4 regions of the Alkalihalobacterium alkalinitrilicum genome follow, and region 3 is predicted to be linked to each of the others. Evidence: predicted binding sites of a transcription regulator. Region 3 holds the regulator's gene; each other region holds the start of a gene.
What was found. The regulator Rex, encoded in region 3, represses fermentation and respiration genes when NADH is low (regulators of the CRP and FNR family bind a similar motif). The targets are predictions, from matches to a motif close to TTGTGAAATATTTCACAA.

Region 1: BK574_RS15040 (cytochrome ubiquinol oxidase subunit I) is a predicted target of Rex. The motif match lies at 2,796-2,813, and genes of this name have one in related genera.
Region 2: pflB (formate C-acetyltransferase) is a predicted target of Rex. The motif match lies at 4,857-4,874, and genes of this name have one in related genera.
Region 4: ric (iron-sulfur cluster repair di-iron protein) is a predicted target of Rex. The motif match lies at 2,936-2,953, and genes of this name have one in related genera.

Annotation. Positions count from the first base shown of each region.
Region 1 covers NZ_KV917368.1:3,117,053-3,125,189, reverse strand. The annotation lists partial or broken gene BK574_RS15055 (IS3 family transposase) at 1-257, opposite strand, end outside; partial or broken gene dgoD (galactonate dehydratase) at 331-1,428, shown strand; gene guaC (GMP reductase) at 1,510-2,493, opposite strand; gene BK574_RS15040 (cytochrome ubiquinol oxidase subunit I) at 2,882-4,222, shown strand; gene BK574_RS15035 (cytochrome d ubiquinol oxidase subunit II) at 4,219-5,235, shown strand; gene cydS (cytochrome bd oxidase small subunit CydS family protein) at 5,248-5,349, shown strand; gene cydD (thiol reductant ABC exporter subunit CydD) at 5,353-7,077, shown strand; gene cydC (thiol reductant ABC exporter subunit CydC) at 7,074-8,137, shown strand, end outside.
Region 2 covers NZ_KV917368.1:1,881,571-1,889,707, forward strand. The annotation lists gene moaA (GTP 3',8-cyclase MoaA) at 1-206, opposite strand, end outside; gene dctP (TRAP transporter substrate-binding protein DctP) at 490-1,554, shown strand; gene pflA (pyruvate formate-lyase-activating protein) at 1,656-2,387, opposite strand; gene pflB (formate C-acetyltransferase) at 2,456-4,705, opposite strand; partial or broken gene BK574_RS28380 (nitrite reductase large subunit) at 5,063-5,338, opposite strand; gene BK574_RS08730 (MFS transporter) at 5,495-6,790, shown strand; gene BK574_RS08735 (molybdenum cofactor guanylyltransferase) at 6,994-7,584, shown strand; gene mobB (molybdopterin-guanine dinucleotide biosynthesis protein B) at 7,868-8,137, opposite strand, start outside.
Region 3 covers NZ_KV917368.1:3,455,945-3,464,081, reverse strand. The annotation lists gene BK574_RS16680 (hypothetical protein) at 1-879, shown strand, start outside; gene BK574_RS16675 (ABC-F family ATP-binding cassette domain-containing protein) at 1,013-2,920, opposite strand; gene BK574_RS16670 (redox-sensing transcriptional repressor Rex) at 3,174-3,809, shown strand; gene BK574_RS16665 (twin-arginine translocase TatA/TatE family subunit) at 3,879-4,061, shown strand; gene tatC (twin-arginine translocase subunit TatC) at 4,078-4,851, shown strand; gene BK574_RS16655 (pyridoxal phosphate-dependent aminotransferase) at 5,005-6,177, shown strand; gene BK574_RS16650 (carbon-nitrogen family hydrolase) at 6,197-6,985, shown strand; gene BK574_RS16645 (DoxX family protein) at 7,916-8,137, shown strand, end outside.
Region 4 covers NZ_KV917368.1:4,418,634-4,426,770, reverse strand. The annotation lists gene BK574_RS21450 (RraA family protein) at 1-308, opposite strand, end outside; gene BK574_RS21445 (LacI family DNA-binding transcriptional regulator) at 333-1,334, opposite strand; gene BK574_RS21440 (hemerythrin domain-containing protein) at 1,612-2,154, opposite strand; gene ric (iron-sulfur cluster repair di-iron protein) at 2,155-2,868, opposite strand; gene BK574_RS21430 (hypothetical protein) at 3,368-3,796, shown strand; partial or broken gene BK574_RS21425 (Crp/Fnr family transcriptional regulator) at 3,913-4,613, opposite strand; gene BK574_RS21420 (hypothetical protein) at 4,714-4,938, shown strand; gene BK574_RS28940 (hypothetical protein) at 4,907-5,038, shown strand; gene BK574_RS21415 (GerAB/ArcD/ProY family transporter) at 5,091-6,221, opposite strand; gene BK574_RS21410 (putative hydro-lyase) at 6,968-7,735, opposite strand; gene BK574_RS21405 (5-oxoprolinase subunit PxpA) at 7,737-8,137, opposite strand, start outside.

The sequences.
Region 1 (8,137 bases), 340 kb from region 3:
CGGCTTGCTTTAAAATATCGACTTCCATTTCTAGCTGTTTATTTCTTTTTCTTAACTCAATCAATTCTTGTTCCTCTGGACTTCGATTGTCTTTCTCTTTGAAGGAACCAGACTGTTGAAACTGAGTAATCCACCTGTCTAAAGCAGACGGAGTTAACATATTCACGGACAATATCTTGACGACTTTTTCCACCTTCATATAAAGCAACCACTTGCTTCTTGAATTCTGTGGTAAACGTTCTTCTTTTTTGGGACATAGTAGATTCGCTCCTCACTCTTTCTGTATTATTCTACTAGCCCTTATTTTTATTGTCCAACTAAGTGTAGCCTATCCAGGTTGAAACGGATGATGGAATAGTTGGATGGGGCGAACCCGTTATAGAGGGAAAAGCAGCAACGGTTAAAGCAGCAGTGGAAGAAATGGGTGGGTTATTAATTGGTAAAGACCCCCTAAGAATTGAAGATATATGGAATATGTTGTATCGTGGGGGATTTTACCGTGGGGGGCCCATTCTTATGAGTGCTATCGCCGGCATTGATCAAGCACTTTGGGATATTAAGGGGAAATTTTATAATGCTCCTATATATGAATTAATGGGTGGTGCTTGTCGAGATTCGATAAGGGTGTACTCATGGATAGGTGGGGATCGTCCAAGCGATGTAGGAAAGGCAGCTAAAGAGATTGTTGAGGCGGGTTTTACAGCAGTGAAAATGAATGGAACCGAGGAGTTACAATATATTGACTCGTATGAGAAGATTGACCAAGCTATTACGAGAATTGCTGCAGTACGTGAGGCAGTTGGTGAATATGTGGGGATAGGGATCGACTTCCATGGCCGTGTACATAAACCGATGGCTAAAATACTTGCCAAGGAATTAGAGCCTTATCGCCCCATGTTTATTGAAGAACCAGTGTTACCTGAAAATAATGAAGCGTTAAAAGAAATTGCCCGACATACCAATATTCCTATTGCTACTGGAGAGCGAATGTATTCAAGATGGGACTTTAAAGACCTTTTATCAGATGGGTATATTGATATCATTCAACCAGATTTGTCTCATGCTGGAGGGATAACAGAATGAAAAAAAATTGCTTCTATGGCTGAAGCTTATGATGTGGCTCTCGCTACTCATTGTCCATTAGGACCGATTGCCCTCGCCGCTTGTTTACAAATTGATGCAACATGCCATAATGCTTATATTCAAGAACAGAGCCTTGGAATTCACTATAATCAAGAGAGTGATCTATTAGATTATCTTTCCGATGTATCTGTATTTGAATATAAAGATGGGCATGTTAACATTCCAGATGGTCCTGGTTTAGGAATTGAAGTCAATGAGGAAAAAGTGCGTGAAATGGCAAAAGTAAGCCATAGTTGGAAGAATCCAATTTGGCGTCACAAAGATGGTTCTATAGCTGAATGGTAATTTTTTGTCTTTAAACTAAACGAACATCCCCCTTCCATTTGGTCTAATAAAAGGGGGATGTGTCAGTTATAAACTTGGAATTTAATAAACCTTATCTCCATTGAAGATAGAATTTTTAACAACAACATAATCAACATGACGAATGGCGTCTAATTTGTTTCCACCTGCATAAGAAATAGAGGATTGAAGATCTTCCTCCATTTCTTTCAGTGTATCCTTTAAGGATCCTTTATGTTCTACGTACATCTTTTTACCTTCGACATTTTTCTTTTCACCTTTTTGAAATTCTGATGCCGAACCAAAGTATTCTTTGCAAAGCTTTCCATCTTTTTCAATGGTTTCGCCTGGAGATTCCTCATGACCAGCAAATAATGAGCCAATCATAACCATAGATGCTCCAAACCTTATGGATTTGGCTATATCACCATGTGTTCGAATACCGCCATCTGCAATGACTGGCTTACTGGCTGCTTTTGCGCACCAACGTAGTGCAGCTAATTGCCAACCGCCCGTTCCGAAGCCTGTTTTGATCTTAGTAATACATACTTTTCCTGGTCCGATGCCTACTTTTGTTGCATCCGCACCAGCATGTTCTAATTCTCGTACTGCTTCAGGTGTTCCTACATTTCCAGCAATAACAAAACTTTGAGGTAAGAGTTTCTTAATGTGCTGAATCATTTCTATTACGGCATTAGAGTGTCCGTGGGCAATATCAATCGTTATGTATTCTGGTGAAAGCTGTTCATCTACTAATTGTTGTATAAATCCATATTCTTCTTCTTTGACTCCAACGCTAATTGATGCGAATAAACCGCGTGATTTCATATCTTTAATAAAAGACAATCGCTTCTCGGGTTGAAAGCGATGCATAATATAAAAATACCCATTCTCAGCTAAAAAAGTAGCTATTTCCTCATCTATAATGGTCTGCATATTTGCAGGAACAACAGGTAATTTAAAGGTTTGGTCACCAAATGTTATAGATGTATCACATTCAGAACGGCTATTCACCACACTTTTTGCTGGTACTAATTGAATATCTTCGTAATCAAAAACATTGTCCATGTTGTACACCCCTAAGTTATAATCTGCAATTATATATTATATATGAAGTCGGTGTTATTTTGCTAATAATTAGCTTGTATATATAATTCTCATTAACATAGGTTGACCAGTTAAGTTTGGCACTATTCACCTTTGCAATGCTAAACGTGAGTTGAATACCAAGAGGGTATTACTTTCTATATAAGCGGCCGTAACAACCCGATTGGTTCATGTTAGTAGGGGATGAAGAAAACACCACTGATTGAGTTTCACTTTATTGGATGACACGAAATTCTCAATCTTTTGTAACAGAATCGTTTCATTTGTGATATACTTCACAAACATTTGAGGTATACACTATATTTATAGTTCTTATATTGAAAAAGCAAGGGGTTAGAGGAGGGAGAAAATGGAGTCAGTTGAATTTAGTCGCTATTTAACGATGTTGACACTTTCAGTCCACGTTGTTTTTGCAACAGTTGGTGTTGGTATTCCGCTCATGATTATGCTTGCTCATTGGATTGGTTTAAAAAGAAACGATGAGCATTATCTGTTATTGGCAAAGCGTTGGGCACGAGGTTATGTGATCAGTGTAGCGGTCGGAGTAGTAACAGGTACAGCAATTGCTTTACAGCTAGCTCTTCTATGGCCACGCTTTATGGAGTTTGCTGGTCAGCTCGTTGCATTACCGTTGTTTATGGAAACCTTCGCCTTTTTCTTTGAAGCTATCTTTCTTGGCATTTATTTATATACATGGGATCGTTTTAAAAATCCGAAACTTCATTTTTATTTACTGGCACCCGTCGTATTAGGAGCGGCCATGTCAGCTTTATTTATTACGTCTGTGAATGGATTTATGAATACACCACAAGGTTTCACGTTAGTGAACGGTGCATTAACAAATATTCAGCCATTGCAAGCGATGTTTAATCCTGCGATGCCTACAAAAGTAGCGCACGTATTAACATCGGCCTACATGACATCGGCGTTCGTATTAGCGTCCATTGCAGCATTTCATATGTGGCGAGGCAATCGTCATGAATACCATCGTAAAGCACTTGCATTAACGATGAAAGTTGGCTTTATTTTTTGTGTGGCCACAGCGCTTGTAGGCGATTTATCTGGTAAGTTTCTAGCAGAATATCAACCTGAAAAGCTAGCAGCGGCAGAGTGGCATTTTGAAACAGAAGGAGAAGCTCCTCTTGTTCTTTTCGGGGTCTTAACAGAAGAGAATGAAGTCAAGTATGGTATTGAAATTCCGTATGCATTGAGTATTCTCGTTCATAGTCATCCAAGCGGTGTTGTTACGGGATTAAATGATATTCCTGAAGAGCTACATCCACCATATATTGTGCATTATATGTTTGACATTATGGTCACTATTGGTGTTTGGTTAACGGTTCTTTCGATGGTATATTGGCTGGCGATGTCACGGAATTGGTCTTTTATTAAAACTCGAGTGTTTCGTTTTCTTCTTGTCATGGCAGGTCCTTTGTCGATGCTAGCCATCCAAGCGGGGTGGTGGTTTACAGAGGTAGGACGACAGCCATGGATCATGAATGGGTTCATGAAAACAGCAGAAGGTGCAACAGATTCACCGCACGTTTGGCTGATGTTTATTGCCTTTGCAATTCTGTATTTTATCTTGATGGTTGGTACAGCGGTTGTATTAATTCGTTTATTTAAAAAGAACCCGGTTGAACGTGAGTTAGAGAAACAGTCTGAAAAGCAAAGGAGTGTTGCAAGATGACGATCGAAATTATAGGAATATCAGTATTATGGTTGTTCCTATTTGGCTACGTCATTGTAGCCTCCATTGATTTTGGTGCTGGTTTTTTCAATGCGTCAGCGATAGTTACTGGTAAGCATCATATTGTGAATACGGTGATCCAACGTTATCTGTCTCCTGTATGGGAGATCACAAATGTATTTCTTGTGTTCTTTTTTATCGGTATGATCGGCTTTTTTCCGCAGACGGCATACTATTTTGGAACGGTACTATTAATTCCGATTAGTATCTCGATTATTCTGTTGGCGTTACGTGGCAGTTATTATGCTTTTGGTACGTATGGTACAAAAGGGCATAAGGGCTACACATTGATGTATGGAGTGACAGGTGTACTAATTCCAGCTTCATTGTCAACAGCGTTAATTGTATCCCAAGGTGGGTTTATTCGCGAAACGTCTTGGGGAGGCATCGAGTTAGATTATAACGCCTTGTTAACGAGTCCGTTTGCTTGGTCGATTGTTCTCTTAAGTTTAGTAAGTGTTTTATTCATTTCAGCAAGTTTTTTAGCTTACTATTCTTCAGTAGCTGAAGACGAGGGAGCCTTGCGATTATTTAGAAAATATACGTGGATTTGGAGTTTTCCAACGATTATAACCGCATTAGGAATTATTATCGAAATGAGATGGCATAATCCTGCTCATTTTGAAGGATTATTATCACTTTGGTGGGTATTTACGATTTCATTTATCTGTTTTCTCGTCAGTTTATGGCTATTAAAAACAAAGCAATACGGTTGGTCATTTATCTTTGTCGTCTTGCAGTTTGCTTGTGCTTTCTACGGTTATGGCGTCTCAAGATATCCGTACTTATTGTATCCACATTTAACGATTTACGATAGTTTTACAAATGAAACGATGGCTTATGCGTTAATCACGGTGTTTATTTTAGGATTATTACTGCTTATTCCGTCGCTGTATTTAGTATTTAAACTGTTTGTTATGAATAAGCCTTATATTCAAAAAGGTAAAGCTTAAGGAGGAATATTGATGCACAACTTCTTGCTGTTTTATGCACCACTCCTTGTTGTTCTAATAGCAATAATTCTTTCCTTATTTGTTGCTTCTAAAAGCACAAAGTATGAGGATTAACATATGAAGTCACTTCAAAAGCTAGCTAAGGGTCAGAAGGGGCGGTATTATACACTTTTTGCGCTAGCCTTTGCTTTCGGTATCGTAGTAATTTTTCAAGCCTATTTGATCGTTTCGATTGTCGATGATTTGTTCTTAAAAAACCGTGCGTTTGATGAAGTTCTTTTGTTTTTATTGCTTCTATTGGCCGTCTTTTTGGTCAGGTCAGTCTTATCGTTTTGGAGTGGGAAGATTGGTCTTAAAATGGCGGCTCAAGTAAAAGCTGACTATCGTAAAAGCTTACTCCAAGTTTATTCAGGTCAGTCGTTAATGACTTCCTACAAAGGGCAAACTGGGCAAAAGGTAAGTGTGATGATGGATGCGGTGGATGAACTAGACAGTTTTTATAGTAAGTATGTTCCGCAACGAATTATGACGACAGTAGTTCCGTTCATGATCTTAGTTGTCGTGTTCACACAACATGTATATTCGGGGCTTATTATTCTAGTAACAGCTCCGTTCATTCCTTTGTTTATGATCATCATAGGTAAGATCACACAACAAAAATCAGAGGAAAAGCTGGATAGTTTAACCGCTTTTTCAGGTCGCTTTCTTGATACATTACAAGGACTTGTAAGCTTAAAGTTATACGGTCGCTCTAAACCATACAAAGAGAAAATCCGTCAAAGTAGTCTCGATTTCCGCAATGCTACGATGAAGATATTAAAAGTAGCATTTACATCTTCTTTGATGCTTGAGTTTATCTCGATGTTAAGCATTGGACTTGTTGCCCTAGAGCTGGGCTTACGACTTGTTGTATTCAATGAAATTAGTTTTTTTGTAGCTTTCTTTATTCTTTTATTAGTGCCTGAATTCTACAATATGCTCAAGGAGTTAGGAAGTGCCTTTCATGCTGGACGCAGTAGTACTGGAGCAGCTTCTAAAATTGAACAAGAACTCGCCTCAGAAGATCGTCTAAGCAAGTGGGGGAGCATCTCGGTGATGAAAGAATCTATTTCAATGGAACTAAAGAATATTGGCTTTGAATATGATACGGAAGGGTTTGTGTTAAAAAATATCCAAGCTAACATTCCAGCAAAGGGTCAAGTCGCGATTGTCGGTAAAAGTGGATCTGGAAAGACAACACTTCTTCATGTCATTGCAGGGTTACTAGAGCCATTGGAAGGAGAAGTACTTATCAATGGAAGAACGCGTTCAGATTATCAGGAGCATCAATGGTTTGCTCACGTGAGCTATATTACTCAACACCCTTATTTATTTGCAGGAACGATTGCGGAAAACATTGCCTTAGGAATCGCAGCAACAAATGAGGAAATTGAAAAAGCAGCGGTTAAAGCAGGTATTTCTGAATTGGTTCAATCATTACCTAAAGGATATGATACGCCGATTGGTGAAGGTGGTAGAGGTTTTTCTGGTGGGGAAAAACAGAGAATTGCATTAGCTCGGGCCTTTTTAAAAAAACCAGCGGTAGTTCTGTTCGACGAGCCAACAACGGGTCTTGATTTGTTCACAGAGCAGTTGCTTCACAAATCGATCAGAAAGTTAGCGAAAACATCGACGATCATTACAGTAGCTCATCGGATTCAAACGATTAAAGAAGCGAATCATATTTTATTTCTTGAAGATGGTGCAATGGTCGCACAAGGAACTCACAATCAGTTAAAAGCTTCAGTCTTATCTTATCAAGAACTGTTTTCTAGACATGGAGAGGAGGAGCAGCAGAGATGACTGAGCTCATGAATCTTATCCGCATCATGATGGTGAAAAAAAGAGATATTATTCTATCTATTGTATTTGCTTATGTCGCGGGGATAACTGCAGTTGCGTTATTTGCAGCTAATGGATATTTGATCTCGCAAGCTGCTCTCGAGCCTCCATTATATGTATTACTTGTGATGGTAGCCGTTGTTAAAATCGGTAGCATACTGCGTGCGCTGAGCCGTTACGGGGAACGATATTACTCTCATCAGGCCACTTTTACGATGTTATGTGATTTACGAGTATATTTTTATGATAGGTTAGAAAACCTCGCACCTTCTTTGTTACAAAAGTATCGTAGTGGTGACCTTTTGGCACGTATTGTTGGTGATGTAGAAAGTTTACAAAACTTTTTTCTGCGTGTCGTGTATCCGCCAATTATTATGGTGACGGTTTTCTTAAGCACAATACTATTTGTATCGTTTTATTCGATTTTGGTCGTAGTTTTGCTAACAATCGGTCTTCTTTTGACGGGATTTGTTATTCCAGCTTGGTTTGCTCAAAAACAGAAAAAAGTGAGTAATAGAATTCGTGACCAGCGGGCACATTTATCGACGGAAGTAACGGAGTGGTTTTACGGATTTCGCGAGCTGAAAATTCATCAAAAGCTAAAAGAGAAAGAAATACAACTTGGGGCCGCATCGAAGGCGTATATTTATGAAGAACAAAGGGCTGGTGAACAATCTCTTTTCAATCAATCGATAAACACAGCAATTTCACTGATTGTCGTTTGGTCTATATTGGCGGTTGGCGCATTTTTAGTTGCAAGTGGAAGTTTGGATGGTATTTTTTTAGCGATGCTAGTCATGGTAAGTTTGACCGTGTTTGAACAATCGACTCCGATGGCCGCTTTCCCAGTATATTATGAAGAAAGTGAGGAAGCCGCCAAACGACTTGAAGCGGTAATGAGAAATAAAGAAAGGGCAACTTCATCTGAAGAGAAGCGACCTTTCCCTATTGAAACCCCATCTATTGAATTCAAAGGTGTTAGCTTTACTTTTCCTGGTGAAGAGCGTAAATCATTGGATTA
Region 2 (8,137 bases), 1.6 Mb from region 3:
CCCCCAGTGATACAAATTTTTTTTATTCCTAAATCGGCACCCACCTGAACTATATTGATAATTTCATCATCTGTTAACAAACGATGAAAGCTCGTACAATCATGGCTACCATTTGGAACACAATAATGACAAAGGAGATTGCATCGATCTGTTACCGAAATCCGCAAATAATCATGTTTTCGTTCAAAACGATCGACTAAATTCATTACCACCACATCCTTTAGACTTACTATATCAAATAAATATTTTTCGTTCTGTGATGAATCTCACTTAAAAATGCTTTGACATAGATTTGACACAAATTTTGATGCTACGACAATAAAAAACATATAAAACTATTAAAGTACAAAAAAACTAGTGCAAATTATCTGATAGTAGTATATAATATTAAACACATCAATACTTCAACGCTTTTGGGTGTTAAAGTAAGAATTACATCAATTAAACTACTATACATACAATTTATACAGAATTTAGGGGGCAGTTAAGATGAAAAAGAAAACGTTACTAACAACGATCATGTCTTCCGTTGTTTGCCTTATTGGGCTAACAGCTTGTGGCGGGTCAGACAGTGCATCACAAGAAGCACCTGAAACAAACGAGACTAGTGAGGTAGATATTAGTGCTGAAACTGAAACTGGTGAAGTCATTTCATTGAAAGTCGGACATATTGCACCACCTGGTGAAGCTTATGCATTAGGTTTTGAAGCTTATGCAGAAGCTGTTGAGGAAGCTACAGACGGTCAAGTTCAGTTTGAAATTTTTGGTAATGGGGCCTTAGGGGGCGAAAGAGAATTATTAGAAGGCGTTCAATTAGGAACACTTGATATGAGTGTTATCACTACAGGAGTCGTAAGTAACTTTGTTCCTGATGTAACTGCCATTGAATTCCCGTTTTTATTTAGAGACCTAGACCATGTATATAAAACGTTAGATGGAGATATCGGTCAAGAAATTTTAGAAAAGATGTCAGAAGCAGGGTTAAAAGGAATTGCATTTTGGGAAAATGGCCAACGTCATTTAGCTAATAATGTAAAACCAATAAAATCTCCTGAAGATTTAAAAGGATTAAAGATGCGTACAATTGAAAGTGAACTTCTACTCGATACGTATAGCACGTTAGGAACGAATGCGACACCGATGGCATTCCCAGAAGTTTATGGTGGCTTGCAACAAGGCGTAATTGATGGTTCAGATTTTTCATATGGTGTAATCTGGAGTACAAATGTTTACGAGCAAACGAAATATTTTTCTGAAGCAGGACTGTATTACGCATCTGCCACACTCTTAATGAATGAAGAACTATACCAGACATTACCTGAGGACATTCGTGAAGTGATTATTAATTTAGGTAAAGAGTTTGCTCAAATTCAACGTGACATTTCTCAAGGCTTAGAGGCAGAACAAAAGCAAAATTTATTGGATAACGGTGTGGAAATTATCGATAGCGAAGATCTTAATTTAGACGCTTTCCGTGAACTTGTCCAACCTGTTTATGAAAAACACGCTGAAAAATATGGAGCTTATATTGAAAGAATTCAAGCGGTCGAGTAATCATACAAGGTACTTCTAAATCCTTTCAAACTTATCTACTACATACAACAGGGACCTCGTCTACATTCGAGGTCCCTGTTGTATATTATCAATTGTAGACATTATTTTTCAATTCCGAGTATTTGCTTTGCTCGTTCCACCGTTTCTTCATCTGGTGGGTCGACGTGTGAGAGAGGATATTCTAATCCTAGCTGCTCCCACTTATATACCCCCATTTGATGGTAGGGTAATATTTCTATTTTTTCAACATTCGATAACGACTTAATAAAGGAAGCTAGATTCCTTAAATCGTCTTCGTTGTCTGTCTTACCAGGAACAAGTACATGTCTTATCCAAACAGGTTGTCGTTTTTCAGCTAATAATTCAGCAAAATGTAAAATATGAGTGTTTGGTACTGATGTTAATTGTTTGTGTTTTTCATTATCAATCTGTTTCAGATCTAGTAAAAATAAATCAGTATACTTTAATAATTCATCTAAAGTCTGCAAAAATGCTTGGCTTTTTGAAAAACATCCTGCAGATGTATCAATGGTCGTATGAAGTCCTAACTGTTTACAACGTTTAAATAATGCAATCAAAAAATCCATTTGTAAAAGTGGTTCTCCTCCACTAACCGTAACACCGCCGTTTGAACGTTTTAAATACGGAATATATGTTTCAATGTCACGGATGAGGTCTTCTACGTAAACTGGCTCACCTTTTTTCTGTTCCCACGTATCAGGATTATGACAAAATTGACAGCGTAATAAGCATCCTTGCATGAATATAACATATCGAATACCAGGGCCGTCTACCATACCTGATGTCTCAACTGAATGTACGTAACCCTTCATATAATACAAAGCCCCTTTTTGAATAGTGCCAGGCACCTTTAGCGGACTAAAGAAGCCTGGCACTTTAATTAATTTAATACTGGTTGTTTCGCTCCGATTGAGTCATGGAACGTACGATTTATAACATCTAACTGTTGTTCTTTCGTTAATTTAATAAAGTTTACCGCATAGCCAGATACACGAATCGTTAACTGTGGATATAATTCTTGATGCTCCATCGCATCAAGTAACGTCTCACGGTCAAACACGTTTATATTTAAATGATGCCCATTTTTTTCGGAATAACCATCTAAGATTGCCGCTAAATTCGTGACCTGATCTTCTCGCTCTTTTCCTAATGCTTTCGGGACGATCGAGAATGTGTTTGAAATTCCATCTAACGAATGATGATACGGGAGTTTCGCTACTGAATTAAGTGAAGCAAGTGCACCTTTTTTATCTCTTCCATGAAGTGGGTTAGCTCCAGGTGCAAATGGCTCACCGTCCTTCCTTCCATCAGGTGTATTCCCAGTTTTCTTACCGTAGACGACATTTGATGTAATTGTTAAGATTGACATCGTCGTCTTTGCATCACGATAGGTATCATATTTTTTCAATTTTTTCATAAAACGTCTTACTATATCCTGAGCAATTTCATCAACTCGATCATCATTATTTCCGTATTGAGGATAATCGCCTTCTACTTCATAATCCACTACAATCCCGTTTTCATCACGAATCGTTTTAACTTTCGCATATTTGACCGCGCTTAGAGAGTCAGCGACAACGGACAAACCAGCAATCCCAGTAGCCATCGTTCGAAGAATTTCATTGTCATGTAGTGCCATTTCGATTCGCTCGTAGTTATACTTATCGTGCATGAAATGGATAATATTTAAAGTGTTAATATAAAGTTCAGCTAACCAGTCCATAACATAATCAAATTTCTCCATAACTTCTTCAAAATCAAGGTACTCTTTTTGAACTTTTCCAAACATCGGTGTTACTTGGATTTTCGCTTTTTCATCGATACCGCCGTTTATTGCATATAATAGTGCTTTAGCTAAGTTGGCACGAGCTCCGAAAAATTGCATCTGCTTACCAATACGCATGGCCGATACACAGCAAGCAATTCCATAATCATCACCGAATTCCACTCGCATCAAGTCATCATTTTCATACTGAATCGAACTCGTTTGAATCGACATTTTCGCACAATAGCGCTTAAAATTCTCTGGTAAATTAGTGGACCAAATGACAGTTAAGTTTGGCTCAGGAGCAGGTCCTAAGTTCGTTAATGTATGGATAAAGCGGAATGACGTTTTCGTTACTAACGGTCTACCGTCCAAACCAACTCCTCCAATTGACTCGGTTACCCAAGTTGGGTCCCCACTAAAAAGATCGTTGTAATCTGGAGTTCTCGCAAACTTTACAAGACGAAGTTTCATGACAAAGTGATCAACTAACTCTTGGGCCTCTTCTTCTGTTAAACGTCCTTCTTCAATGTCATTTTCAATGTAAATATCTAAGAACGTCGATACCCGTCCTAAACTCATCGCTGCTCCATTTTGCTCTTTAATTGCCGCTAAATAACCGAAATACAACCATTGAAATGCTTCTTTTGACGAAGTTGCAGGCTCAGAGATATCAAATCCGTAAGAAGCAGCAAGTTTTTTCAATTCTTGCAGCGATTTGATCTGCTCTGCTATCTCTTCTCTTAAACGAATAACTTCTTCTGACATTCTACTTCCCATTTCTTGAAGTGATTGTTTCTTATCACTAATTAAAAAATCTACACCATATAAAGCTACCCGTCGATAATCACCGATGATTCTACCGCGCCCATAAGCATCAGGTAAACCCGTGATAATTCCCACTTTTCTAGCAAGCTTCATTTCATCTGTATATGCATCAAATACGCCTTGATTGTGTGTTTTACGATGCTCTGAAAAAAAACGGTCTACGTCTTTGTTCATTTCATAGCCATACGCTTCACAAGCAGTAGCTGCCATGCGAATACCACCATATGGTTGTAACGATCGCTTGAACGGTTCATCCGTTTGAAAACCGACTATCGCTTCTTTTTCTTTATCTAAATAAGAGGGTCCATGTGATGTAATCGTAGAAACCAATTCAGTATCTAGATTGTAAACCCCACCGTTTTCACGCTCTTTTTTCGTTAGTTCCATGACCTGTTCCCATAACTGTTTTGTACTTTCTGTTGCAGGGACAAGAAAAGTATCATCACCATTGTATAATGTATAATTTTTTTGTATAAAATCTCTCACATCAATTTCTTGATTCCAATTCCCTTTTTTGAAACCTTGTGGATGACTCATATTGTTCAACTCCTTGGAAATTTTCAATAAAATGAGGACGTCATTAGAATGTAGTAAGAACTCTTACTTAATATTTTTTTCTAATAACGTCTTCCACTACTACCTTCTATTTATCTATAAATTTAGTATAACAATGCCGTAATTCGTTACACTGTGATTAAAATCACAATAGTAGTCACACTTAAGCTATGTTCACTAAATGTACGATTTTTTAACCTGACCCTTACTTAGGTAAACATGAACATCCCCATTCACTAACCGAAAAACTACAATCTCTTGGTCTACAATAAAAATTTGCCCAACCATTTCCTGAAGTTCATCTAATTTACATAACTCTGCTCTTTTTTCAGGATTAGCTAACACTTCTTGTTCTGTTTTAACTTTACATAACAAGTCACCTTTACGATGGTCAGTACCACCATTTCTGCTGACATAAAGCTCCTAGCCATCATCAACACCAACGACACCGACATCTTTTATTCCTGATTCCGCACAGTTTCTAGGACAACCAGATACACCCATTTTGACTTTATGAGGTGTGTCAAGACGTTCAAAGCATTTTTCCAATTCCATTCCGAGTCTCATCGAATCTTGTGTACCAAACCGACAAAACTGTGATAGTGGACAACATTTCGTTTAATATTTTGCTATGTCCCTATAATAAAAGAAAACAAATATTTAGTTGTGACAAAAATCACTTTCAACTCTTTCGTTTGATTGTATGATCGATTTTGTAAGAAACATCGATGTTAAAAAAATCAAACACTATTATTTTTGGGGGAATAGATCATGGCGAAAATAACGAAATGGGAGCCAGAAAACGAGACGTTTTGGGAAGATGAAGGGAAAAAGATTGCTAGAAAGAACTTAATTTTATCAGTATTTTCTTTAATTTTAGCTTTCATTGTATGGCAATTATGGTCCGTTACAGCTGTCCGTTTAAATGATGTAGGCTTTAACTTTACAAGTAGTGAATTATTTACGTTAGCTGCACTTCCCGGATTAACAGGTGCAACTTTACGTTTATTCTATACATTTATGCCTGGTTTAATTGGCGGGAAAAAAACAACATTATTAACTACAGCCTTATTATTAATACCAGCAATCGGGATTGGATTTGCCGTTCAAAACCCAGAAACAAGTTTTACTACAATGGTAATTCTTGCGGCTTTATGTGGACTTGGTGGAGGAAACTTAGCATCGTCTACTGCTACATTAAATCCGTTTTATCCGAAAAAAGCAAAAGGTACGGCCAATGGAATTAACGTTGGTATCGGTAACTTAGGTGTAAGTGTTGTTCAGTTTGCAACTCCAATTGTTATTGGGTTAGGGTTTATTGGTGCACTCACTGGTGGTGGCCAAACATTAGCAGATGGTAGTGTCGTTTACATTCAAAATGCAGCATTTATCTGGGTCATTCCTATTATTGCTTCACTGATCGCTACGCTTTTCTTTATGGATGAACTTCCTGTTCCTAAACCGAACATTAAGAGTCAATTATCTGTATTAAAAATGAAACATATGTGGGTTATGACATGGCTTTACGTAATGTGCTTTGGATCGTTCATCGGATTTGCGGCAGCTTTCCCTTTATTGATCCGTGCTGAGTTCCCAGAGATTAACGTTATGAGTTATGCCTTTTTAGGGGCATTAGTTGGAGCTTCTATTCGTCCATTTGGTGGATGGATTTCTGATAAAGTGAATAGCGGTGCAAAAGTAACATTTTGGACCATAATTGTAATGATCGCAGCAACATTTAGCGTTATTTTCTTCTTAAACAATGGTAATTTTACTGGCTTCTTACTTTCATTCTTAGTGTTATTTGCTGGAACAGGAATTGCCAACGGTTCAACTTTCCGAATGGTTCCGTTTATTTTTGAAGAGAAATTTGCAGCACCCGTTCTAGGGTTAATCGCAGCATTTGCCGCTTACGGTGCCTACTTTATTCCAAAAATTTTCGGATGGTCTATTGATACTACTGGTGATGCCAACTTAGCTTTATATATCTTTATCGGATACTACGTCATCAGCTTAATCGTAAACTGGTTCTTCTTTTCAAGAAAAAATGCTGAAGTAAAATGTTAAACTTTAGACCGCATAAAAGAACAGGCCTCTCCATTCTTTAGTTATGGAGGAGCCTGCTTTTCTATAATGATTTAATTTAGCTTTGCTTGGTAATTTATTATTCAATCTTTTTTACTTATATATTGGAAATCCATTCAATAGAAAAAACAACATATTTATGAAATAATCTAATTAGTTATTGGTTTGAGGAAAGGAGGGTTGGAATGAATTCTTATCAAATAGTAGGTATTGTATTAGCTGGTGGAGCATCGCGCCGGTTCGGGGAACCAAAAGCCCTTTATCATATAGACGGAAGACCTTTTTTTCAATACAGTATTGAGGCTTTAAAAAATACAGTCGAAAACATTACAATTGTTAGTCAACCTGAACTACTTGAATCGATTAAACAACAAACAACGTATGAAGTTATTTTCGATGTAGAGAAATTTCGTGGTTTTGGACCACTTGCTGGTATTTATACTTGTATGAAAAAAGTACAATCCGAATGGTACGTCACTCTCCCGTGCGATACGCCATTCATTACAGAAGAAATAATTATACGTTTACTCTCATACACCAAAAAATATCCCGAACAAGATGCTTTCATTCCAAAAATCGCGGGGAAAAATCAACCTCTAATTGCTGTGTACCATAGACGTTGCTTACCAACGGTTGAAAAACATTTGAAAGAACATCAATTAAAAATGGGGGCCCTTTTTAAAGTCATTAATACAAAATTTCTCGATGAAAATGAATTCAACAATTTTGAAGCATTTCGAAATATTAATACGAAAAAAGATATTGCACCTGACTAGTCAGGTTCAGTTTACTTAGAAAACTCACATATGACCCGACTATTTTATGACCACACCGAAACAGGTTTGGTCTTATTTCTAATTTTTAATTCAAAATATTAATAATGAGGTAGTTTCCTTTAATTTTGATTTTTATCTCCTTACAATATGGTAATCAAATGAAAGATAAAGATAAATTGATGAGTAATAAAAAGAAATAATTTAATTAATACCCTCGAATTCTTTTGTTAATACTATAACTATTAAATTTAACCAATATAAAGATTGGTATATAAAACCAAACTCACTCCTCTACCTCTTTTTTATTCCTGTTTATCTCTAACCAATTATTCATTAACCATTCAAAAAATTCATCAAATTCATCTATTACAAAAATAGGAACACCGAAATTCCCCTGAAGTTTTATATTGTTCCAAACGATAATGACTTGAATGTTTTTAAGTTGCTGGAGCAATTGAACATCTTCTTCTCTTCTAACTATGACAACCTTCGGAAACGGTTCCTGTTTAAAACCTTCGATGATGACTACGTCAATGTTTAAAAACTGTTGAAA
Region 3 (8,137 bases):
TCCAAAGTGCTTCTTTATGTTCATAGTGGTTACTACTTTTGGTTATTAACGTTGTTATCGATATTATTAGGATGGCTTCTTCTAAAGTTTACGAAATATCCGCTCGTTCTTTTAGGTACAGTACAGTTTCTAGTAATCACATTAGATTTGTGGATGGGTTCTCCTTTAATGCAAAGATCCTATTTAGGTTATGATCCGATTATAGGAGCTAGGTATTACGGGATTGGTAATGAATATGCGGGAGTCTATATGATCTCGGGATTACTATTATTAATTCCTTTTTGGAAGGCATCAAAGAAAACCTTTTTCTTAGTAGTCACCATTCTTTTTATTTTTTTAATTTATATGTTGGGAGCCAGCCATCTAGGTACTAACGCTGGAGCAACGTTATCAGCTGCTATTGCGTGGGGATTTATTGCTGTAAAGCATAGTTTTATTATGAAAAAGTGGAAGTTGTGGTTACCGATTCTTCTTATTGGGATTCCACTTCTTTCACTTATGCTTTTATATTTGTTACAGCTAAGTGGAAAACCGACACATATTGGCTATGCTTTTGAAAGGATTTTAAATGGCGACCTAACTTATATGTTGGACGTAATCACAAGAAAATTGCAAATGAATTGGAAGATATTTAAGTTTTCCAATTGGACTCAGCTGTTTGTCACATCTTATATCTTAATGGGAATTATGTTGTGGAGACAAAAAAAATGGATTAAAAATGAGCGTGAAAAAGACATATTGCAAACAATGCTTGTTACATCCGTTGCGTTATTATTATTAAATGACTCTGGTGTTGTAGCAGCGGCAACGTCCATGTTTTTGATTGTGGCTACCAGTTATTTTTGGTTACTAGAAGAAAAAGAGGGAGAAGCTACATAAGCTTCTTCCTTTTATCATCTTGTAACTTAACTGACTATCCTATCTTAATTAAATAAACGTTTAATTAATAGAAAAACCCCACAACTAACTTAGGTGGGGGAAGAGGAAAACCCTAACTGGTGGAAGTTTCAATTTATTCTTGAATTTGCTCCCATTCGGTTAAGAGTTGTTCTATCTTTTCTTTGTGAGTATCTATTTGTTGTTGAAGAGTGGCAGCTTTTTCATGGTCTTCATAAATATCTGGATTACATAAGGCTTCTTCCCATTCAGCAACTTCTGCTTCCATTTGGTCGACCGTCGTTTCAATTTCTTCAATACGACGCTGTCGTTGTCTCTCTTTTCGTTTTGCTTCTTTATCCATTTGGAAATTTTGTTTATCCTTTTTTGGTTCATCACTATTTGATGGCTCAGATGCAGCCAATTCATGTAATTGGCGAGCTTCTTCTTTTTTATGCAAGTAATAGTCATAATCTCCAAGATAATTAGTGATCTGTTGTTGTGTTAGTTCAATAATTCGTGTGGCCATTCGGTTTAAGAAATATCTGTCATGCGAAACAAATAATATCGTTCCAGGATAATCGATTAACGCCGACTCTAAAACTTCCTTACTGTCTAGGTCAAGGTGATTGGTCGGCTCATCGAGAATGAGGAAATTTGCTTTTTTTAACATTAGTTTTGCTAAGGCGAGTCGCGCTTTTTCTCCTCCACTTAAATCAGAAACAATTTTTAAGACATCATCACCACTAAAGAGGAAATTTCCTAAGACTGTTCGGATTTCTTTTTCTTGCATAAGCGGGAATTCATCCCAAAGTTCGTGTATTACTTGTTTGTTCGATGTTAATTTTGCTTGTTCTTGATCATAATAACCTATAGCAACGTTACTTCCATAGGAGACGGTTCCTGTTATTGGTTGCAATTCTTTAGTAATGATTTTCAGTAAAGTTGATTTACCAATTCCGTTGGGACCAATTAATGCTACACTTTCACCACGATTAAGTTGGAAATTAATGTCTTTAAATAATGGGACATCTTTATAACCACCAGAAAGAGCTTGTACCTTTAAGACTTCATTGCCTGTTTGTTTATCAATTCCGAACAAGAAATTTGCTGTTTTTTCATTTCCTTGAGGTCTACCTAGGCGTTCCATTTTTTCTAGTGATTTTCTACGACTTTGAGCTCTTTTGGTCGTAGAAGCTCTAGCGATATTACGACGAACAAAGTCTTCTAGTTTCGCGATCTCTTCTTGTTGCTTTTCAAATTGTTTTAATTCTTGTTCGTAGCGCTGAGCTTTTTCTTCAAGGTAGTCACTATAATTCCCTTTAAACTTTGTCGCTTTTGTTCTTGATAATTCATAAACGTGATCGACAACTTTATCTAAGAAATACCGATCATGTGAGACAATGAGAACCGCTCCAGGGTAATTTGTTAAATATTGTTCCAGCCAAGATAGTGTTTCAATATCAAGATGGTTCGTTGGCTCATCAAGAATAAGTAAATCTGGCTTGGTTAATAGTAGTTTTCCGAGAGCTAGACGCGTTTTTTGGCCACCACTGAGTGTAGAAATTTTCGTAGCATAGTCAAAGTTTGCGAAGTTCAAACCAGCTAGTACGGAACGGATATCGGCCTCGTATTGATAGCCACCTTCATCTTTAAACGTTACTTGAAGTTGATCGTATTCTTGCAAGATTTTATCGTAATGTTCATGACTTGGATCAGCCATTTGTTCTTCGAGCCGTCTAAGAGCCCGTTCTTTTTTTTGAAGTTCAGCAAAAACCGTTAACATTTCATCCCAAATGAACAGTTCAGACTCCAATCCTGTATCTTGAGCAAGATAACCGAGTTTGACATCTTTAGGAATAATCAAATCACCTGAGTCGAATGATGTCTGACCAGCAATAATTTTTAATAGTGTTGATTTCCCAGCCCCATTTCGACCAACAAGAGCAATTCGTTGTTTTGACTGTATTTCAAATTTTATATTTGTCAAGATGGGCTCTACGCCGAATGATTTGGTTAAATTTACACACTGTAATAAGATCATAAATAAAATCCTTCCTACCTATAAAAAGGTTGTTCAAAAAGTTCAGGAGGAGAACTCGCTGTTGAAATGAATTTGTTGATTTGTTACGTTAAACGGAATAAAATTTCCCTATGTGCTATTAAATCAAGTTTACCTTATCAGACGGTATTCAACAACTTCATGAACACTGACTGAAAACAATTACATGAAGAGAAAAATAGTGTACAATATGATTTGTAATAACCTGAAATGGTGTAAACCTTGGAGGCGATCTATGAAATTCGAACAACCCAAAATTCCACAAGCAACAGCGAAACGATTGCCCTTATATTATCGGTATTTAGAGAATCTTAATTCTTCGGGAAAGCAAAGAGTATCATCGTCAGAGTTAAGTGAAGCGGTGAAAGTAGACTCGGCGACGATTCGCCGTGATTTTTCTTACTTTGGTGCTTTAGGTAAAAAAGGGTATGGATATAATGTTAATTATTTGCTATCTTTTTTTCGGAAAACGTTAGATCAAGATGAGTTAACGAAGGTCATCCTTATTGGGGTCGGGAATCTTGGTACTGCGTTTTTAAATTACAATTTTGCTAAAAATAATAATACAAAAATTGAGATGGCTTTCGACGTTGACGAAGATAAGGTTGGGCAAGAAATCGGTGGGGTTAGAATATACAATTTAGCTCAGCTTGAAGAACAATTAGATCCAGACGTGACGGTCGCTATATTAACAGTTCCCGCTCATTCTGCTCAAAAAATTGCTGACCGACTCGTTTCTGTAGGAATTAATGGCATTCTTAATTTTACGCCAGCAAGATTAACAGTTCCAGACAATGTTAGGGTTCACCATATTGATCTATCAGTAGAACTTCAAGCACTTATTTATTTTTTAAAGCATTATCCGTTATAATAGAGGATAAGCCTATAAGTGATATTTCGTTAGAGTATATAGAAAGTTAAATTTAAGGAGGTGTTTGTTATGCCATTAGGACCAGGTAGTTTAATTTTAATAGCATTAGTTGCCCTATTGATCTTCGGACCGAAAAAGTTGCCTGAATTAGGAAAAGCAGCAGGAAATACATTACGTGAATTCAAGAATGCTACTAAAGGATTAGCAGATGAAGACGACGATAACAACAAGAAAAATGAGAAACAAAAATAGTTAGGATGGGTAATTCATGGAACAGAAAGACATGTCTGTGTATGATCATATAGGCGAGTTGCGTAGACGGTTAATTATCGTGTTCGTCTTTTTTATTATCGCCTTTGTGATTGGATTATTTATAGCCAAGCCGATCATTACCTTTCTTCAAAGTGCACCGACTGCTCAAGATATTCCAATGAATGCCTTTAAGCCGATTGACCCACTCAAGGTATATATGACATTTGCATTTTTTAGTGCATTTTTACTTGTTTTCCCAGTCATTTTATATCAGCTTTGGGCATTTATTAGCCCTGGTTTACATGAAGTTGAGAGAAGAGTGACGTTAGCTTATATTCCAATTGCATTTATATTATTTCTGATGGGAATTTCATTTTCTTATTTCATTTTGTTTCCGTTCGTCATTCAGTTTGTCGGTGCGTTAGCAGGACAATTAGGAATAAATGAAATGTATGGAATAAATGAGTATTTTACCTTTCTCTTTCAATTAACCATTCCGTTTGGGATCCTGTTCCAAATGCCAGTCGTTATTATGTTCTTAACACGGCTAGGAATCGTAACGCCAGTCTTTCTTGCAAAATTTAGAAAGTTAGCTTACTTTATCCTTCTCGTGATCGCGGGATTAATCACACCGCCTGAATTGATTTCCCATTTAATGGTTACTTTACCATTATTCTTGTTATATGAGATTAGTATAGTCATCTCAAGAATATCGTATCGTAAAGCACAACGCCTCGAAGAGCAACGTTTAAAAGAACAAGAACAGGCGGATAATGAAAATCATGGCTAGACTGCATTCACTGAATGCAGTCTTTTTTTGGGTTGCCTGGCACCATTGAAACCCGTACTTATAGCTTTGAAGAGGTGGACCATTGACAAAAACCATCACACATCATACGATGGATTTACTGTATTAAAGTGATGAATTGTAGGGGTTGAAATAATGAAACAGTTTCAGATGAACCAGACAATGAAGGGACTTCCAAAGCAATATTTTGCGAGCCTCGTCGCTAAAGTAGGGGCACTTGTAAAAGAAGGTGCAGACATTATTAATTTAGGACAAGGAAATCCAGATCAGCCAACACCTGATCATATTGTAAAAAGTTTGAAGGAAGCGGCCGATCTTCCTAAATACCATAAATATCCACCATTTCGAGGGTATCGCTTTTTAAAAGAAGCGGTTGCGGAGTTTTATCAAAGAGAATATGGCGTGGATATTGATCCAGAGAAAGAAGTTTGTGTTCTGTTTGGCGGAAAAGGTGGACTTGTTGAAATTAGTCAATGCATGTTAAATCCTGGTGACGTTACGCTTGTTCCAGATCCTGGGTATCCAGATTATTGGTCAGGAGTAGCATTGGCTGGAGGCCAAATGGAAATGATGCCATTGCAAGAGAACAATAACTTTCTACCCGATTATCAAGTGATCAGTGAAGACGCTAAAAAAAAGGCTAAACTTATGTTTCTGAATTATCCGAATAACCCAACAGGGGCAACAGCGTCGAAGGCATTTTATGATGAAACGGTTACATTTGCTAGGCAGCATGATTTATGTGTAGTTCATGACTTTGCATATGGTGGTATAGGATTTGATGGTCAAAAACCAGTAAGCTTTCTCCAATCAGAAGGGGCAAAAGAGGTTGGAATTGAAATTTATACGTTATCAAAGACATATAATATGGCAGGTTGGCGTGTTGCTTTCGCTGTTGGTAATGCCTCTGTTATTGAAATGCTTAATTTATATCAAGATCATATGTATGTAAGTTTGTTTGGAGCGATCCAGAAGGCCGCAGCTACTGCACTTCTAAGTCCACAAACTTGTGTGGACGAATTGGTAAAAAAATATGAAGGCCGCCGCAATGTTCTTATTGAAGGTTTACAATCGATTGGCTGGGATGTAAAAGCACCGAATGGGTCTTTCTTTGCGTGGCTGCCGTGTCCAGAGGGAATGAGCTCTGAAGAATTTGCTGATATCCTACTTTATAAAGCACATATTGCGGTAGCTCCTGGCCGAGGTTTCGGTGAAAGCGGAGAAGGGTACGTTCGTGTAGGCCTCTTAGAAGAGGAAGACCGATTAAAAGAAGCAGTCGAGCGTATTCGAAAACTTGAACTTTTTTAAAATGAGAGGAGGTCCTCCAATGAAAGTTGCAATCTATCAAATGGATATTGTACCAGGTCAACCAGAAGAAAATCGTAAAAAAGTGAGACAGTGGGTTGGCCAGCTAATGCAAAGTGAAGAAATACCAGATGTCATTGTTCTTCCTGAAATGTGGACGACAGCTTATACGTTACCGACGTTAGATGAAGTCTGTGAGGGTGAGCGGAATGAAACTGCCCAATTTTTAAGTGAAATGGCGAGTATGAACAACATCAACGTTGTCGGTGGTTCTGTTGCGACAAAGGTAAAGGATAAAATATATAATCGAGCGCTAATCTTTAATCGATCTGGGCAACAAGTTCACCAGTATGATAAAGTACACCTCGTTCCGATGCTTGATGAACATCTATATTTAGCTGGAGGCGAACAAAAGGCTCAAATTTTTGAATTAGACGGAGTGAAAGTAGGTGTGATCATATGTTATGATCTTCGTTTTCCAGAACTTGCTCGCTCGTTAGCCTTAGACGGTGCCGAAGTGCTGTTCATTTTGGCGGAGTGGCCTGAAGCAAGGCAAACCCATTGGACAATATTGCAGCAAGCCAGGGCAATTGAAAACCAAATGTATATTATATCGTCCAATCGAGTGGGGACTTACGATGGAGTAGAATTTTGTGGGAGATCATATGTGATTAACCCATGGGGAGATATTATTGCCCAGGGTACACAAGCAAAAGAAGAAACCATTAGGGCAACCTTGCCATTAGAAAATGTAAAAGAAGTCCGTAAAAATGTTCCAGTTTTTAAAAGTAGAGTGCCAAACTTATACTGAATAATGAAGAGGGAGCACAAAGTCTAGTTTTTAGACCTTGTACTCCTTCTTTTTATGAGCATTCGAGCGCTACTTGGAGTAATAGTAGCCGTCGTACTTATTTAAGTAGTTTTGCTTTGGCCGTAGTTAATTCAGATTAATGTTAAAGTGCTTTATGTTAGCTGATGTCAGGGGAAGAAGAAGTGAGGGCGGTAAGTACAGGGAGTTCATAGTGCCCGTGGGAGGAATAGAAGAAGCGGTCGTGGTAACTATAAAGCGTTCATAGTGCCCGCGGGAGGACTAGAAGAAGTGGTGTCGGTAACTATAAAGGGTTTATAGTGCCCGCGGGAGGGATAGAAGAAGCGGTGATGGTAACTATAGAGGGTTCATAGTGCCCGTGGAGGGATAGAAGGAGCGGTGGCGGGAACTATAAAGCGTTCATAGTGCCCGTGGGAGGGATAGAAGAAGCGTGGGCGGTAACTATAAAGGGGTCATAGTGCCCGTGGGAGGGATAGAAGAAGTGGTGGCGGTAACTATAGAGGGTTCATAGTGCCCGTGGGAGGGATAGAAGAAGCGTGGGCGGTAACTATAAAGGGGTCATAGTGCCCGCGGTAGGGATAGAAGAAGTGGTGACGGTAACTATAAAGCGTTCATAGTGCCCGTGGGAGGGATAGAAGAAGTGGTGGCGGTAACTATAGAGGGTTCATAGTGCCCGAAGCAGTGTTAGAAGAAGCGTAGCGGTAACTATAAAGTGTTAATAGTGCACAAACAGTATAAGCGATCACTATCATACTGCTATTTTGAACAGTTTGTGAAATGGTGAGCAAATATATAGACAGATATAGAGGTATGCTTTAATATATAAATTGTGAAACACTTCACAAACGAAGCATTAAAACTTGTCGCGACCAGGTTAAATGTCACTAACAACGTTCTAGAGGAGGAATAACTATGTTTGGTCAATTCTTACGCAATCATTCTATTTCAGCAGGTATCCTTTTATTTCTACGTGTATATCTAGGTTGGACTTGGTTAACTTTAGGTTGGGGAAAAATTACAGGCGACTTTAATGCTGGAGGTTATTTACAAGGTTCAGTAGCTAACCCTGTAGTAAACGGGGAAGGTCTTATATATCCGAATTACGTAGCGTTTTTAGAGAAGTTTGCTATTCCG
Region 4 (8,137 bases), 960 kb from region 3:
CGTAACATAATTTCACCTACGATTGCATTCGTCTGGTCTCCACCAGCATCGACAACAATCACATCACCAGGCTTTGCCATATCAATCGCTTTATGGACCATTAAATTGTCTCCTGGTCTTGTCTTTACTGTTAGTGCTGTACCTACTAATCTTCCGCTTTTATGGTAAGGTCTTAATTTTGTTCCAACGGCACTCATCCGACTCATATTATCGCTAATATGTGGAGTAACAACATCCGAGAATGCTTCTATTATTTGCTGACTTGGTCTCTTATTTATTGGTAGTACTCTAAAACCTAATTGACTCAATCCTAACGCCTCCTACGATATTTTTTAACAAGATTCTCTTATAATCAAATTTGGTTGTAATTGTGTAACTTTAGGTTCTGCCTTTTGTTTAGTGTTTAATAGGTTAATAAGCTTTTCTGCCGCTAGTTTTCCCATTTCATAACTCGGCTGGTTAACTGTCGTTAACGGTGGAGCTAAATGCTTTGACCAAACGGTTTCATCATACCCGATTAAACTTACATCTTGAGGAACACTCATTCCTAACTCTTTAATCCCTTCAAGAATTTCCAATGTCATCATATTATTCGTTGAAAAAATGGCATCTGGTGGCTCTTTTGAAGTTAGTGCTTTTTTAATTTCTTCTTTTGCAGCACCCTTTTTTTCCTCAACAATCAAAATGTATTTTTCATTAATTGTGTGACCATGATTTATAAGAGCACTTTTATACCCTTGAAGTCTTTCTTCCCTAGGACTAATTCCATCAGGTGGATAAACGATGATAGCTATAGAACTTTTTCCCAATTCAATGAAATGTTCCATTGCTAGTTCAGAGCCCTTAATATTATCCACTACAACGGTATCAAGAGGTACATCTTCAATTTTCCGATTGATGGCGATAATTGGATACTCTCTATCTATTATTGACTGAAATAACTGTTTATTTTTCATTGTAGGGTTAACGATGATCCCATCTACTTGCTTCATTTGTAATCCTTCTATATGCTCCTGCTCAAGTTTCGAATTATCATTTGAGTTACAAATCATTAAATTATAGCCGTTAGAATGACAAGTATCTTCTACGCCTTGCAATACACTAGACCAAAAAGGGTTTTGTAAATTAGATAAGACAATTCCAATTACATTCGTTTTCATCTGCTTAAGACTTTTAGCTAAAGCATTAGGTCTATAATTCAATTCATTTATTATTTTTAAAACTTTTTCTTTCGTATCTTCATGTACGTGTTGGAAATTCCCGTTAATAATTCGTGAAACAGTAGTTTTTGAGACACCTGCTCTTTTTGCTACTTCATCCATTGTAATTTTCATGATATTCACACCCTGAACTTAGTGTTTCTGTATATGTAACCGATTTCTGAAATCGGTTTCTGAAATCGGTTAACTAAAGGTTATCAGATAATTTTAGTAAATTCAATCACTTTTTAGAATTTTTCAATCCTTAAATTTTTTCTTTAAAAGTTTAATAGGAAATATGTTTCTAGAAAAATTGCTAAAGCCTCACCAATTCAATAAGAATTGGTGAGGCTTTAGCGATAGACATCATTGTTAATATTATGCACGGACATCATGTTTTTCTTTATAAAGTTCAGCTCTTAATTCTCATTTCAAGTTCTTGTTTTTCTTCAGGCGAAAGGAATTGTTCTGCTAACGGGAAAAGAACGTTTTCTTCTTTCATAAAGTGTTCTGATAAAATTAAATACGCTTGAGCCGCATAATTCGCTAACGTTCGAATATCATTGAGCTCTACCTTTAAACCAAGTTCTTCTGTTTCTGACAGAAATTTCCTTAAATAGGTTTTTGCTTGATCATGTTCATATTCCATTACGGCAATCGGCCCCATGTTTTGTCCAATGTGGGCAGCAAGCATTGGGAAAAGAATACCTTCTTCGCGCTCAGAGTGAGGTTCAAGTTGGGATACAAACACTTTTACTTGTTGATACAATTGCTGTAAGCTTTCTCTAGTCGCTACTGCCTCATCTCCTTCGATGCTTTGGGTAAGTTCATAAAAGTCTTCCATTTGTTTTGTGAGAGGGATATGTTCTTTTTTTAATTGTTCAAGGGCTGGGCAATGCTCTTCTACATCTCGTAACATCATCCCACTCATGCATCCTAGCTGTTGCATCTCCATTCATTGCACCTCCCTTAATTCTTTAGTCACCCTTGGAAATAGGATGTTGTTTTCAAGGTGAATATGTTGAAATAAATCACTTTCTAAATCTTCAAGTTTTTGGTAGGTCAATTGAAAAGTCATGCATGCCCAATCTGGAACAGAATAATCATTTGTCACTTCACGAAGCTGTTTTAAAATATTTCCCGCTCCTTCATGTTCATCTTCTAGTTCCTTAATATTTTCCGATAACTTAGAAATAATTTCACTCGATCGGTTTTCTTCAAAAGCTTGAATTAAAGGAAACACATTATTTTCTTCGTCAATCGTATGCTGTTCGAGCTCCACTTTTAAACTGTGAAACAACTGGTGAACCTTCGTTAGTTCAGGACACTGGTTTCCGTGTACACGAAAAACTTTCGTTGTAAATTGACTTAACTCTGGTAATATACTGCTCAAATACGCATGGTGAGTCGAAATAATATGATCGATCAACTCAGAATTAGTAATTTCATTCCAAGTAACACTCGGTTTCACTAATGATTTTATATAAGCATTATTTAGTTGTTCGAGAATTTCGTCCCCATTTAAATTCTTTTCCTTGATTGACTCACCTATTGGTCGGTTTCCACCGCAGCAAAAGTCTATTTTATATTTTTTTAAAATTGTACTCGTTTCTGGTAATCGTGTAACAATCTCACCTGTTTTTGTTGAAAAATCAAAGATGGTTTCCATAATGTAACCCTCCATTTGTTTTATTATGACTTGCTAATTAAATTGTATCGAATTCGAGCGGAAGGTGTAGTGATGTACATCACAAAAACGAAAAAAACTCCATTACAGGTTAATGAATTGGTTGGAAACAAAATTTTTTTATTCGCAATCGTTGACAAGTTTAGACAAATATCTATTATTTGCCTACCAAAAATAAACCATTTTTGTCTTTAGAACCGTTCTTTCTTTGCTTTTTAAAAAAATGGTCGACATATGTAAAACGATTACAAAAGGGGATTCGTTTATTTTGTAGAAAACAACGGTATAGAGTGTACGGATTATTAAAACAATCTAGAAAAACACGATTTACCGTCGACAACGAAGAAAATCGCTGTCATTTGTTATACTTTACCACCTGTATAAGTTGGAATTTTTAGAAAAAAAGAGGAAGGTGATTTTTATGTTTAAATGGATGCCCCATAAGGAACAAAATATGTGTGAAAGCAAACTTATAAAGGTTATGAAGCGTTTAAAAATTGTAGATTACCATTTCAATTGGGATCGTAACAGTTGTTTTATTGAATTTCAATACCAAGAAAACACGTACAGATTAGAACACTCTGCTGAAAGAGCCAAATTAAAAGGGATTGTAAGATTACGGAACGGATTAGATTGTTTAAATGAATTGGTCCAATCGCTTGAAGATCTATGCAAAATTACTGAACGAGGAACTTATAAACTTGAAACATGGTTACTCGCGATGAAACAATCGTTCCCACCAGCTGAAGAGCTTCCAGAATATTTAGAAGAAGTTCATATTCGTTATAAGTCATTGGGAAAACAAAACCATGATGAATATGGTAGGAATGAAAGTTTCATTCCTGTTACAGCCGAGTCACTAGGTAGTCTAGGTCGAAGTGAACTCATCCAACGAGCTCAAAACAAATAACCATACTAAATAAACAGAACGTCTACTTATTGTGGCGTTCTGTTTTAACATCCCTTCATTCTCATATTATTCTAGCAATGTCTCTCCATTCTTTGAGATCATTCATCAACGAAAGATTATTCAATTTGTAGTTCCTGTTTTACTAAGTCTAGCGAAATGAGTAAATGACCCTTTTGGCTAACTTCGACAATGTGATTTTTCCTTAACTTCGTTAATGTACGGCTAACCGTTTCTCTTGAAGTACCTATCATATTGGCCAGTTCTTGATTAGTAAATTAAATCGTTAATCTCACTCGCCCATCTTCTTGTTTTTTTCCATGTGTTTTAGCAAGACGGAGAAATAACATAAGAATTTGCTCGTACGTATTGTGAAATATTTGTTCTTCTAATCGACTTTGCAAATCAATTATTTTTTCCCCCATCACACGGAATAGTTTTATACACACATCTGGTCGTTGGAGAAGTAGCTGTTCAAATTCTTGAATTGGAATGACGAGCAAGGTCGCATCTTCCATAATTTCAGCATGTGCTGGATAACCTCCTGTTCGAAAAAAACCTGCATGCGGAAACATATCCCCATTTTGAAGCACAGAAACAATTTGTTCTTTTCCGCTCACATCTGTTTTGTAAATCTTTACTCGCCCTTCATGGATAAAAAACACTCGATCAAGCGGATCCCCTTGCATGAATAGATTTCACCTACTTTAAACTCTCGTGGATATGCCATTTCACTTATTGGTTCTATTTCAACTTCCGTTAACTCTTTAAATAAAGGTACATTTTGTAGTAAAAACTTCATAGTGTCTATCCGCTTCATTCTGTCAACCTCTCCTTACTTTATACTCTTTTAATAGTATACCGCTACAAGTAAAAATAACGATAGGCTCGATAAAAGAAACGAAGGAGGGAGCTGGAAAATGAAAAGCGCAATTCTTACTTTTGTCCTTACTTTTGGGATAGCTTTTGGAGGGGGATACTTATTTTTTCAAGACTCATCAGGAACAGATACTCAGCAGTCAACAGATATTGAACAAGCAGACGCTGATGTAGAAGAGGTCGCTGAGGAAATGCCACTTACTGTTGACTCAATGGCTGAAGCTACAGCAGGATATGATCGACAAAGTAAAAGAAGAACAGCCTGAAGTTGTCGAAGCTGAAGTCAACTATTTAGCTCACCAGGAGTACGAAGAGCTGCTCATTTCACAAATTGAAACGCTAGATATAAAAATCTATTTGCAATAAAATGGTACCAGGCACCTTTCACGCAGTAAAATGTAAAAGGTGCCTAAACGTTTTATACTTGACTACTATTATCAAACGAAGTTTTACTTCGTTTTCGGATCCAGACAGTGATGTAGCCGCTCACAATACCTAATATTAATAAAACATCTCCTAACACCGCCAAAAGTTGACCAACGTTTTCAAGACTAGTAATGGAGTCAGGTATAAACGAAATAATGAAAATGATAAAAATAATAACAGGTGGGATCCATGTTCTAAGTTTTTTAGATGGTATAAATTGTTCTTCGATCGTTTTAATATTTGCAAATAATACAGTCGCCATTGTTGTAAAAATAGCCATAATATAAACCGTCAAAAATAAAGATTCTAGTCTTTCGATAAATCCACCGATAATTTCAATTTCCTTTGCCAGTTCGATTGCTGGAAATGTAATGACCTTCGTCATTTCAAGTCCAAATGTCACGTATGAAATAATGGCTAGAAAGGTGTAGGTTAGAACAAGAAAAAGGATTGCAATGTTTAGCGGCAGCGAACGTAAATCACTTTCTTTCATATGACCCATAAAAAAGAAAAGAAACATAATGACAGCAAAGGAAAACATCGGAGGTAAAATCCCAGATAAAACAGGCATAAATCCTTCACTTACAACTGGTAATAGCTGTCCAAAATCGGCTTCTCCAAGATTGAAAATAATGACACCAAATAAAGCTGTAAGTATAAAGGGCATAAACATTAAATGAATATGAACAATTCCTTGCATTCCTTTTGAAGCTGCATACGTAATGATGAGTAAGATAATGCCAATAACGACTTCTGAAGGTGTTTGGTCAATTAAATACAATTTTGTTGCCATTGCTAATATTCTCACTTGAAAGGCAAGTAACACAGTAAAATAAAAGATAAAGAAAAAGGCTAATACTTTTGCGCCCCATTTCCCGATTTTCCCGTTAGCGATAAATTCAAGAAGGGACTGAGTTGGAAATTTTTTTTGTATCCTTACATAGATATAAACTAAACTCATCGTAATGAATCCAGCAACAAGGATTGAAATCCAACCGTCTGTCGTACCAACCCGTTCGGCTAATACCCTTGGTAATGTAAGAATCCCGACCCCAAAAATTAAAGAGATTAGTGTGACACCCATTTCAATCGGACTAATTTGGTACTGTTGATTACTTCCCATTCTTCAAAATCCCCTTTAAGTCTTCGATTTCAAGCGGATCGTTTTCTCTGATTGACCGAGCAACTTTTGTCGTTTTCTTCGGTTCTCTTCTTTCATATATGGGAGTAGATCCACTTAATTAAGCTTTTGAACGACGGATTGAAACCCAAAAACGAGAAGTACCGATATGCGATCAAGGAATTCTTCCATATATGGTGAAACTTCCATCAGTGAGGGATTTCCTCTTCCCCACGGTTAATTGAAGCCCACACGATACGGGTCACACAGACGTTGCCACAGGACGTGGCAACGTCTGTGTTCATTTTGTTGTTACTGCCAGTTGTTGCGGAATAAAATTTCACTTGGAGAAAATTGGTGTAATCTACTAGTTTTTTTATCTTTCTCAAATGTTTCATTTTTATGAGAGTAATTTCTGTTTGGATATTAATCTTCAGCTTATATTGTTAAAAATTTCACATAAATCATTTAGAGGATAAAATTTTGAAATGATTAGAACACATAAGAGAAAAGATCGCTATGAAGAGGACAGTTCCGTGATGGCGTTAGGCTCTCTCGTCATTGGGGGCCTAGGTCAAAAAAGTTGACCTATATCTTAGAAGAACTAGCTAACAAGGAAAGAAAAGGATGGGTTTAATTAACCTATCCTTTATTACAGACGTAATATTATAAAATTTAAGTTACCATTAACAAAAAGCCTATTAAAAAATCCTTTCATTTTATTTTTTAGTATTCACCAACTCTCAACACTATTTCATGAAGTCTTTATTCGTCCAATCTGTAATGAACATATGCCCTGGGGCATGTGTGATCATTTGTGGGATCTTCGCTTGAACAGCCGCAGCTTGAGGGGTCACCCCACAAGCCCAAAACACAGGTGTTTCATTTTCCTTAATTTCTACGAACTCCCCATAGTCGGGCTGCTCTATTTGTTTAATTCCAATCTCGCTTGGCTCTCCAATATGAACAGGAGCACCGTGAAAGTTGGGGTACCTACTTGTAATTTCAACCACTTTATCAATATGTTCATTTGAAATCGGTCTCATCGATACAACTAGAGGACCAGAAAAATCCCCTGCTTGTACTGTTGGAATATTGGTTTTGTACATCGCTACATTCTTCTTGCACTCTACATGACGAAGGAAAATTCCATTTTCAAGCAGCTGGCTTTCGAATGTGAAACTACAACCAAGTAAAAAGGTTACAAAATCATTTTTCCATAAATCGAGAAGGTCATTTTTTTTCTCATGCAGCTCACCATTTTTGTATATATGGTAAAGCGGAACATCGGTTCGAATATCGGATCCCTTTGCTAAACGAGATTCATATTCACCAGCTTCTAACACATCGATGACTGGACACGCTTGTGAATTACGATAAGTATATAAGAAGAAATCAAATGCATATTCTTTTGGGAGGATGACTACATTTGCTTGGACATACTCATCACACGCTCCCGAAGTATTGGTTTGAAATTCTCCGCTCCTAATCTTTTCCCTCACTTGTTTTGATTTCATTTCATTCTCCTTTGTGATAATGTGAACCTTCAGCAGGACAAATGTTAACTCCTTCTGCCACAAGGGTCTCTCGTAATGAACGAGCAAAATCAAGCGCACTCGGTCCATCACCGTGAATACAAATCGTATCCGCTTGAATAGGAGCATATGAACCATCAACCGTCTTAACCGTCCCTTCCTTTACCATCATCAGGACTTGTTGAATGGCCGTATCGGTTTCATGGATCAGTGCATTCTGGTGTGTTCGAGGCGTTAGCGTCCCATCTGGTTGATACGTACGATCAGCGAACACTTCATTTGCCACTGTTAACCCAACGTTTAAGCCTGCTTTAATTAACTCGCTTCCTGATAAGCCAAATAAAACGAGAGACGGGTCGATCTCATAAACGGCCTGGGCGATCG